DNA from 4 places in the Serratia sp. NA_112.1 genome. Region 1 is predicted to be linked to each of the others. Evidence: predicted binding sites of a transcription regulator. Region 1 holds the regulator's gene; each other region holds the start of a gene.

Region 1 (2,203 bases):
CACCGTTTGGCGTCTGTTGCCAGCTCACCTCAATATTGGTGCCCTTTGGCGTGTGATTGACGGCATTGTACACCAGGTTTGATACCGCGCTGCGCAGTTGGTCATCGTTGCCGAACACCTTGAGCTGTTCGTTCACCCGGAAGCTAATCTCATGGTTGCCGCTGCTCAGCGACTGCGCTTCGCGTTGCAACACCCGCAACATCAGCGGGATATCTACCCGTTCGTTCATATCGACGTTAGGTGCCGCCTCAATGCGCGATAGCGTCAGCAGCTGTTTGACCAGCCCATCCATACGCCGGGTCTGCTCTTGCATGGTGCCCAGCGCTTTGCCGCGCAGCGAGCCATCCAACTCTTCGTCGCTCATCATCTCCAGATAGCCCTGCAACACCGTGAGCGGGGTACGCAGCTCGTGGCTGACGTTGGCGAAGAAGTTACGTCGCGCGCCTTCCAGCTGGCGCATTTGGGTGACATCACGCGCTACCATCAGTAATTGCCCTTCGGAATAAGGCATCACGCGGAATTCGACGTAGTGCTCATTGTTCAACTGCAACGTCAACGGACGGGAAAACTCCTGCTGTTGCAGATAATGACTGAACTCCGGATAACGCAGCAGGTTAAGGATGTGCTGACCATTGTCTTCCGGCCAGCGGAAGCCCAGCAGGTGCTGCGCCAAACCGTTACACCAGAAGATATTGCCTTCGACGGTGGTCATCACTACCGCATCGGGCAGCGATTCCGCGCCGCTGCGGAAGCGTTTGATCAACAGCGCCAGCTCACGCCGCCGACGGCGATTACGCTGCTGCATCTGATACAGGCCGTAAAACAGCGGTTCCCAGCTCCAGCGCCCGGGTGGCGGCGTCATGCTGCGGTCAACCCACAGCCAGTGGGAAAGTTTGAGTTGGTTGTAGAAATTCCATGCCAGCGCCGCCAGCACGGCGGCCAGTAGCAACCAAGGCAGATAACCGAAAATCAGCCCCAGCAGTAAGGCAGGCAAGCAGAAAAGGGCCAGCTCCAGGGCCAGCCTCTTCCAGGATAGACGTTCTAGCACGGCATATTCTCCAGCGCGTCGCGATCAATAACGCGTTGAGAATCGGTAGCCGGTGCCCCGAACGGTTTGAACCATTTTGTCATGACCACTGGTCTCTAACGCCTTACGGAGCCGACGGATATGCACGTCAACGGTGCGGTCTTCCACATAAACGTTAGTGCCCCAGACGTGATTAAGCAACTGTTCGCGGCTATAAACACGCTCTGGATGAGTCATAAAGAAGTGCAGCAATTTGAACTCGGTCGGCCCCATATCCAGCGCCTGCTCGTTGGCCATCACCCGGTGTGAGGAAGGATCCAGGCTCAGCCCTTGCATTTCAATCACTTCTTCCACCGCCATCGGTGAAATGCGGCGCATTACCGCCTTGATGCGCGCCACCAGCTCCTTCGGCGAGAAAGGTTTAGTGATGTAATCATCCGCCCCAACTTCCAGGCCACGGACACGGTCTTCTTCTTCACCGCGAGCGGTCAGCATCATCACCGGAATATCGCGGGTCATAGCTTCACGCTTCATATGTTTAATAAACTGAATGCCGGAACCTCCGGGTAACATCCAGTCGAGCAACACTAAATCAGGGAACGGCTCAGACAGGCGCGTCACTGCGCTGTCATAATCCTCAGCTTCCAACGGTTGGTAACCATTCTGTTCCAACACAAAGCACACCATCTCACGGATCGGCGCTTCGTCTTCCACCACCAGTATGCGTCTTGCCATCGTCAATCCTGCCAATGTGTTAGCGATCACAGTTGATTGCGGGCGCCATTATGCGTCAGTTTTGTGACAGATTTATGAAATAAATAGCCTTGAAAAAACCTGCCTGTTACAGGCAGTAAGCATAGCGATTATTTCTAATCACGCAGAAACATCATATTCCCTTTATAATCCCCGCCATTACCCTATCGCCCCGGGAGTGTCATGCGCCTGATCCACACCTCTGACTGGCATCTTGGCCAGTTTTTTTTCACCAAAAGCCGCGCCGCCGAACATCAGGCTTTTCTGCGCTGGCTGATTGAGCAAATCGAGCAACAGCAGGTGGATGCGCTGATCGTCGCCGGGGACCTGTTCGATACTGGTTCGCCGCCAAGTTATGCCCGCGAGCTGTATAACCGTTTCGTGGTGGAACTGCAGCGCACCGGTTGCCAGTTGGTGGTGCTG
Region 2 (2,203 bases), on a different contig from region 1:
GTCGGATTCATTGGGTCAATTTCGACAATCCAACCGTGGCGGTTAAATTCATTCGGGTTCTTCGCCACGTCAAAACGCTCGTCGTAATCCGGCCAGTTGCGCTCCGGTTCGCTAACTTTTAGCGTATAGCGCTTTTGCTCCGCCGTGGTCTTATAGTCGGCCTGATGGGTGCCAAAATAGGTATCGAAGTTCTCTTCACAGGTCAGGTAAGTGCCCCAGGGCGTTTTACCGTTGGCACAGTTGCCGAAGGTGCCCAGTACCTTGCGCCCGGTCGGGTCAGCTGCCGTTTGCAGCAAGGCATGACCGGCGGCTGGGCCACTGAACTGCATCTCGGTGTTGGCCGTAATACGGCGGTTATAGCGCGACGGGCGCTCTACTTCCCATCGCTGGCTGTCACCGGCGCGCTTTACTGCCACGATAGAAACACCGTGCGCAGCCTGAGATTTACGCACATCTTCCAGACTGGTGGCTTTGCTGCCGCCATGGGCAAACAGATACTGCTCGTTAACATATTCATTGTTGATGGCCATCACGCCGTGATTATCATCAATCGGGAAGAAGCTCATGCCATCGTTGTTGTCGCCGAACTGCTTTTCCTGGTCGGCGGCACTGTTGTTACCCTGCGGGTCAAAAGCGGCTGCGCCCTCCACCAGCGGCTCGCCCCAGGAGATCAGCACCTCGGCACGGTAACCCGGTGCAATCACCACCTCATCGGCCGTTGAGGCCGCAATGCCTTTGAAACCCAGCAGCTTGTTCGGCGGTAAATCCTCGGCCAGTGCTTCGGCGGAAACCGTCCAGATGCCGCCGCCGAGGAAACCGGCCAGGCCTACGGCTCCGGCACTGCCCAGCAGCAGTTTACGACGGGTGGGATCGGTCAGGCGGTCGGCATCTAATTGCTCAATTTTGCTCGTCATTGCTTTGCTTCCTTTTTTAAATGGCGCCGCAGTCAAGATTCACCAGAGTTGCCAGGCGCTCAGAGTTGGGCTTCATACTAATCAGGAAGTGTGACAAAAATGTTACAAGAAGAAGTCAGCGGAGGTTTGCCGCAGAAACGACAAAGGGCGCAATCTCTTGCGCCCTCAGTAAGATACAACTAACACCCGGTAATCAGCGGTGCTCTAAAATCTCGAAGCAATAGCTGTGAGAATTCACTTCGTCAGCATCGTGGAATTCGCTAAACGAAGTTTCCCATTCATCCGGCTCATAGTCAGGGAAATGGGCGTCGCCACCGACTTCGGCATCGATATGCGTCAGATACATGCGATTAGCGCGCGCCAGGAATTGGCTGTAGATACGCCCACCGCCGATCACCATCACTTCTTCCACATCCCCGGCAGCGGCCAGCGCTTCGTCGATAGACATTACCCAGGTCACCCCGGCATCGGTGCCGGCGCGGCTGCTTAAAACGATGTTATGGCGGCCCGGCAATGGACGACCAATCGACTCGAAAGTTTTACGGCCCATAATCACCGGTTTATTCAGCGAGTTACGTTTAAACCACGCTAGGTCCGCCGGCAGGTGCCACGGCATAGCGTTTTCCATGCCAATAACGCGATCCGCCGCCAAGGCAGCGATCAGGCTGATAATCATTGTTAAACCCTGTGTAGGCAGCAAAATTGCTGACACTATACGTAAAGCCCTAACTGCCGTCGATAGGCTAATCAAGCAATATGAATATATAAGATAGCTCTTATCAGTATATCTAATGTTCAATTCAATCGACGGGTCACGCTTAAACGCCAGGGCGTTTTCGGTACAGCCACAGCCCAGGTAACGACAGCCCGATCGATAATGCGCCGACGATAAAACAGGCCTTGAGGAAGTTGCTCATCAGGGTGGCCATCAGCGCCTCGCTATAACCCAGATGCGAAATTTCCACCACCGAGATCATCGCGGTATAGGCCGAGATCCCCGGGAACATCGGGATCACCGCCGCCACGGTAAACACCTTCGGGTGTGCCAGCAGCCAGCGTGACCAGTAAATGCCGATCATGCCGATTAAAATCGCCGCCAAAAACGTGGCCCATTCGATGTTCATTCCTGCGTGCATCAGCAGCATGCGTGAACCGTGACCTACTGCGCCAAGCAGCGCACAATAGCGCAGCGCGCGCACCGGGACGTTGAATACCATGGCAAAACCCAGTGCCGGTACCGCCGCCAGCAGCATGTCCTGCAGCAAAACCCAAAGCAGATTCATGACCAC
Region 3 (2,203 bases), on a different contig from region 1:
TTGCGCCAGATACTGCAGGAACTCGGCTACACCCTTGTAGGTGGCGGCATCTTTGCCGTTCATCACCCACAGGCTGGCGCCGCCGATGATGGCGTTCTGAGGCGCATTCTTGGCGTCGGCATCGTAAGGCATCATGCCCACGCCATAGTTGAATTTGGCATAGTGTTTGATATCCGCCAGCGAACCGGAAGAGGCGGTAGTGATGGCGCAGTCGCCGCTGTAGAACTTCTCGGTCGATTCATCTTTACGGCCGAAGTAGGTGAAATCACCCTTCTTGTTCATGTCCGCCAACAGCTGGATATGTTTGACCTGCAAGGGTTTGTTGAACTCCAGCTTGGCGCTGGCACCACCGAAGCCGTTGTTTTCGGTAGCGAACGGCACACCGTGCCAGGCGCTGAAGTTCTCCAGTTGGATCCAGCCCTGCCAGCCGCTGGCGTAGCCGCATTTCATGCCTGCTGCGCGCAGTTTGGCGGTGTCCGCCGCCAGCTCTTGCCAGGTTTTTGGCGGCTGGTCCGGGTTCAGGCCGGCTTTTTTGAAGGCATCTTTGTTGTAATACAGCACCGGGGTGGAGCTGTTGAACGGCTGGGACAGCAGATGGCCGCTCTTGTTGTCGGTGTAGTAACCAGCCACCGTCGGCACGAACACCGATTCGTCAAAGTTGATGCCCGCATCTTTGAACACCTGATACACCGGTTTGATCGCTTTGCTCGCCATCATGGTGGCGGTGCCCACTTCATAAACTTGCAAAATCGCCGGCGCTTTACCGGAGCGATAGGCCGCGATGCCCGCCGCCAGGCTCTGTTCGTAGTTGCCTTTGTAAACCGGAACAATTTTGACGTCGCTGTGCGACTGGTTGAAGCGGTCCGCCAGGGAATCCACTTCTTTACCCAGTTCACCCTCCATCGAGTGCCAGAACGGGATCTCGGTTGCCGCCAGTGCCTGGGTGCTGACCGCCAGGGTCAACGCGACGCACAGCGTAGTTTTGCGAATAGCGTAGGTGAGCATGCCTAACTCCTGAAAAAAGCTGGTGTATCCCCGGTATCTTTCAAGCCGCAGCCGCGTTGGCTTCCCTTCATCACCCCAGTCGCTTACCGATGTAATCTCCCGGGGATGCTGGCGGTCGCCGCCTGGCTGCAACGTGAAATCTATTGGGGCAATAAGCGCGTGAGCGAAAAGAATCAGTTTTTTGTTCGGAAGCTAACATGCCATGCTCGGATGACAGAAAAATAACTAAAAAATGACAGCAAGGTGACAGCGAAGTGAAGTGCAGATTGCGGTTTGATGTCGGCGGCGGGGAAAAGTGCCCCGCCGCCGTGGGGATTACAGAGAACGACGCAGGCGGGCAACGGCTTCCTGCATCTGTTGCTCGGTGGCAGTAGCAAACGACAGGCGGAAGGTCGAACGGTCCGGGTTGTCAGAGAAGAAGTATTCCCCCGGCACAAATACCACGCCCTGCTGCAGGGTGGTTTTCAGCCATTCGGTGGCGTTAAACGACTGACGGAAGCGCGCCCACAGGAACATACCGCCCTTCGGCATATCAAAGCTGATATGGTCACCCAACTCTTGTTCCACCAATCCGGCCAGGATCTCGCCCTTTTGCTTGTAGGCGGCGCGGATCTTGTCGATCTGCCCCGGCAGACGATCCAGACCCAGGTAGCATTCGACGATGCTCTGCGACAGCGCGCTGGCGTGCAGATCCGCCGCCTGTTTGATGATCGCCACTTTATGCAGCAGAAACTCAGGCAAAATAGCCCAGCCCAGACGCAAGCCCGGCGCCAGGATCTTGGAGAAGGTCGAAGTGTAGATAATGTTATCGGCATGGCCCAGCACCTGCTGCGAAATCTGGTGCAGCGTGGCGTTACGCTCTTCGGTAAAACGCAGTTCGCCGTACGGGTCATCTTCGATGATCAGGAAATTGTGCTCGGCCGCCAGTTTTACCAACAGTTCGCGGCGCGCTGCACTCAGGGTGATGCCACTTGGGTTACCGAAATTCGGCACCACATACACACCCTTGATCCGCTGGGTTTTCAGCAACTCGGCCAGTTCTTCGACCACCATGCCATCGCTGTCGGACGACACCGACATGATGTTGGCTTCCGCCAGCTCCAGCGTCTGCAGCGCCGCTAGATAGGTCGGACGCTCCACCACAAACACGTCGCCAGGGTTGACGATCGCGCGCATCACCAAATCCAGTGCCTGCTGG
Region 4 (2,203 bases), on a different contig from region 1:
GACGCGCTGCTGCTGCGCCTGATTGACTGGGCGCCGGAAAATGACTGTTAACAAGGGATCGACAATGATTAAAAACACCCTGTGCGGACTGATGCTCTGCACTACGCTGGCCGGGCAAGCCACCGCCGCAGAAAAACTGACGCTGGTGCTTGACTGGTATATCAACCCCGATCACGCGCCGATTATGGTGGCCGAGCAGATCGGCGCCTTCAAGGCAGAAGGCCTGGACGTCAAGATTGTACCGCCTTCCGATCCGGCGCTACCACCACGGTTGGTGGCGGCAAAACAGGCCGATCTGGCCATCACCTATCAGCCGCAGTTGCATTTCTTTGCCGATCAGGGCCTGCCGCTGATGCGCGTGGGTACCCTGATTGATTCACCGCTCAATACTGTGATCACGCTGGATAAAAGCATCACCAGCCCGGCGGGGCTGAAGGGCAAGAAAATCGGTTACTCGGTCAGTGGTATCGAGCAGGCCACGCTGGCAACCATGTTCAAGCATGAACACCTCAACCCTGATGACGGTAAGTTGCTCAACGTTAATTTCCAGCTGACCAGCGCCCTGCTGGCAGGTCAGGTTGATGCAGTGATTGGCGGATACCGTAATATCGAGGCGCTGGAGCTAAAGTTGCAAGGCAAGGATCCGGTGGTGTTTAACGTGGAAGACTACGGCGTTCCGGTGTACGACGAACTGATTATCGTCGCCAATCGCGACGCGGTAGGTGAGCCGAAAATCAAAAAATTCCTCACGGCGCTGAAAAAAGGCAATGATTACCTACAGGCTCACCCACAGGAAAGCTGGCTGGCATTCGCCAAGGCACACCCGGAACTGAATACCGCGTTGAACAAACAGGCCTGGCAAGCCAGCCTGCCGCTGTTCGCCCGCGATCCGGCCAGGCTGGATAAAACGCGCTATCAGGCCTATGAACAGTTCCTGTTCGACAATAAGCTGATTAAGAAAATCACCCCGGTAGAGCAGTATGCGGTGGAGCTGAATTAAGGGAGCGCATTATTGGTCTGCTTCCCCTCCCCCTGACCCTCTCCCCAAGGAGAGGGCATATTTCGCGTACTGCTGCTCACAGACGTGATTGGTGTCACAGTAATGTCACAAAAAAACACCAATCGCACTCCGCCGCTGCTGGGCAGTACAAACACGCATTGACCCTGATGCTTTCAATGCGCTATACCCTTCCTCTTTCGCGCTGTGCGCGGATCAACGACGTTTGTCAGAGCAGCTAAGTTTTTCTTTTTAATCAGACAGGGTACGGTGGATGGTTTCAGCATTAATTTCGTTTGCACTTTTTTTAGCCTCAATTCTCATCTACCGGACCCGGGCCGCCGCCAACCGCTGGTGGCTTGCCGCCCTGCTGACGCTGCTGGGCAGCTATCTGATCCTTAACGTGGTGCTGATCGCCAGTAACTACTTTACCGGCGATGGTATTACCGATGCGGTACTCTACACCCTGACCAGCAGCCTGAAAGGCGCCGGCGTCGGTAAATACCTGCTGCCGTTTATCGGCCTGTTGGCGGTGCTGGCGCTAATCTTCGCCGTGCTGACCTGGAGCCTGGTGCGGCGCAAGGCAAAAAGCAGCAGCAGGGTTTATAGTGTGATCGCCGTGCTGCTGGCGCTGTTTTCCGTTGGCACCACCCCGGCCTTTCAGGATATCTCCTTGCTGGTCAGAAGTCAGATTAGCGGTGATACCGCCGATTTTGATACCTATTACAAAGCGCCAAAAAAGAGCGTTCAGGGTAAAGCGCCGAACCTGGTGTATATCTATGCCGAAAGCCTGGAAAGAACCTACCTGGATGCGGATCTCTTCCCCGGCCTGACCGACGAGCTGAACCAACACCGCGCAAACAGTATCGATTTCAGCAACACCCAACAGTTGCCCGGCACCGGCTATACCATCGCCGGTATGGTGTCCTCACAGTGCGGTATCCCGCTGTTTGCGCCGTTTGACGGCAATGCCTCCAGCGCCGTATCCACCTTTTATCCGGAAAACGTCTGCCTGGGCGACGTGCTGAAATCCGCCGGCTACGACAACTACTTTTATCAGGGGGCCGAACTGGCCTTCGCTGGCAAAGATACCTTCCTGAAATCGCATGGCTTTGACCATGCTTACGGCTTTAAAGAATTGCGTGGGCAGGTCAGCGACCCGAGCTACAAAAATGACTGGGGCTGGTACGACGATACCGTGCTGGA

The links. The regulator PhoB, encoded in region 1, activates phosphate uptake and scavenging genes when phosphate is short. The targets are predictions, from matches to a motif close to CTGTCATAAAACTGNCNNAT.
Region 2: the regulator PhoB is predicted to act here: its motif matches at 1,003-1,022, upstream of ACUTQ5_RS11470 (PhoX family protein).
Region 3: the regulator PhoB is predicted to act here: its motif matches at 1,236-1,255, upstream of ugpB (sn-glycerol-3-phosphate ABC transporter substrate-binding protein UgpB).
Region 4: the regulator PhoB is predicted to act here: its motif matches at 1,092-1,111, upstream of opgB (phosphatidylglycerol--membrane-oligosaccharide glycerophosphotransferase).

The regions. Positions count from the first base shown of each region.
Region 1 covers NZ_JBQZFO010000001.1:132,802-135,004, reverse strand. The annotation lists gene phoR (phosphate regulon sensor histidine kinase PhoR) at 1-1,048, opposite strand, end outside; gene phoB (phosphate response regulator transcription factor PhoB) at 1,073-1,762, opposite strand; gene sbcD (exonuclease subunit SbcD) at 1,964-2,203, shown strand, end outside.
Region 2 covers NZ_JBQZFO010000004.1:283,426-285,628, reverse strand. The annotation lists gene ACUTQ5_RS11470 (PhoX family protein) at 1-914, opposite strand, end outside; gene folA (type 3 dihydrofolate reductase) at 1,108-1,590, opposite strand; gene ACUTQ5_RS11460 (threonine/serine exporter) at 1,733-2,197, opposite strand; gene ACUTQ5_RS11455 (threonine/serine exporter family protein) at 2,194-2,203, opposite strand, start outside.
Region 3 covers NZ_JBQZFO010000009.1:33,798-36,000, forward strand. The annotation lists gene ugpB (sn-glycerol-3-phosphate ABC transporter substrate-binding protein UgpB) at 1-1,005, opposite strand, end outside; gene ACUTQ5_RS16810 (aminotransferase-like domain-containing protein) at 1,321-2,203, opposite strand, start outside.
Region 4 covers NZ_JBQZFO010000002.1:234,973-237,175, reverse strand. The annotation lists gene ACUTQ5_RS05470 (ABC transporter permease) at 1-51, shown strand, start outside; gene ACUTQ5_RS05465 (ABC transporter substrate-binding protein) at 65-1,000, shown strand; gene opgB (phosphatidylglycerol--membrane-oligosaccharide glycerophosphotransferase) at 1,272-2,203, shown strand, end outside.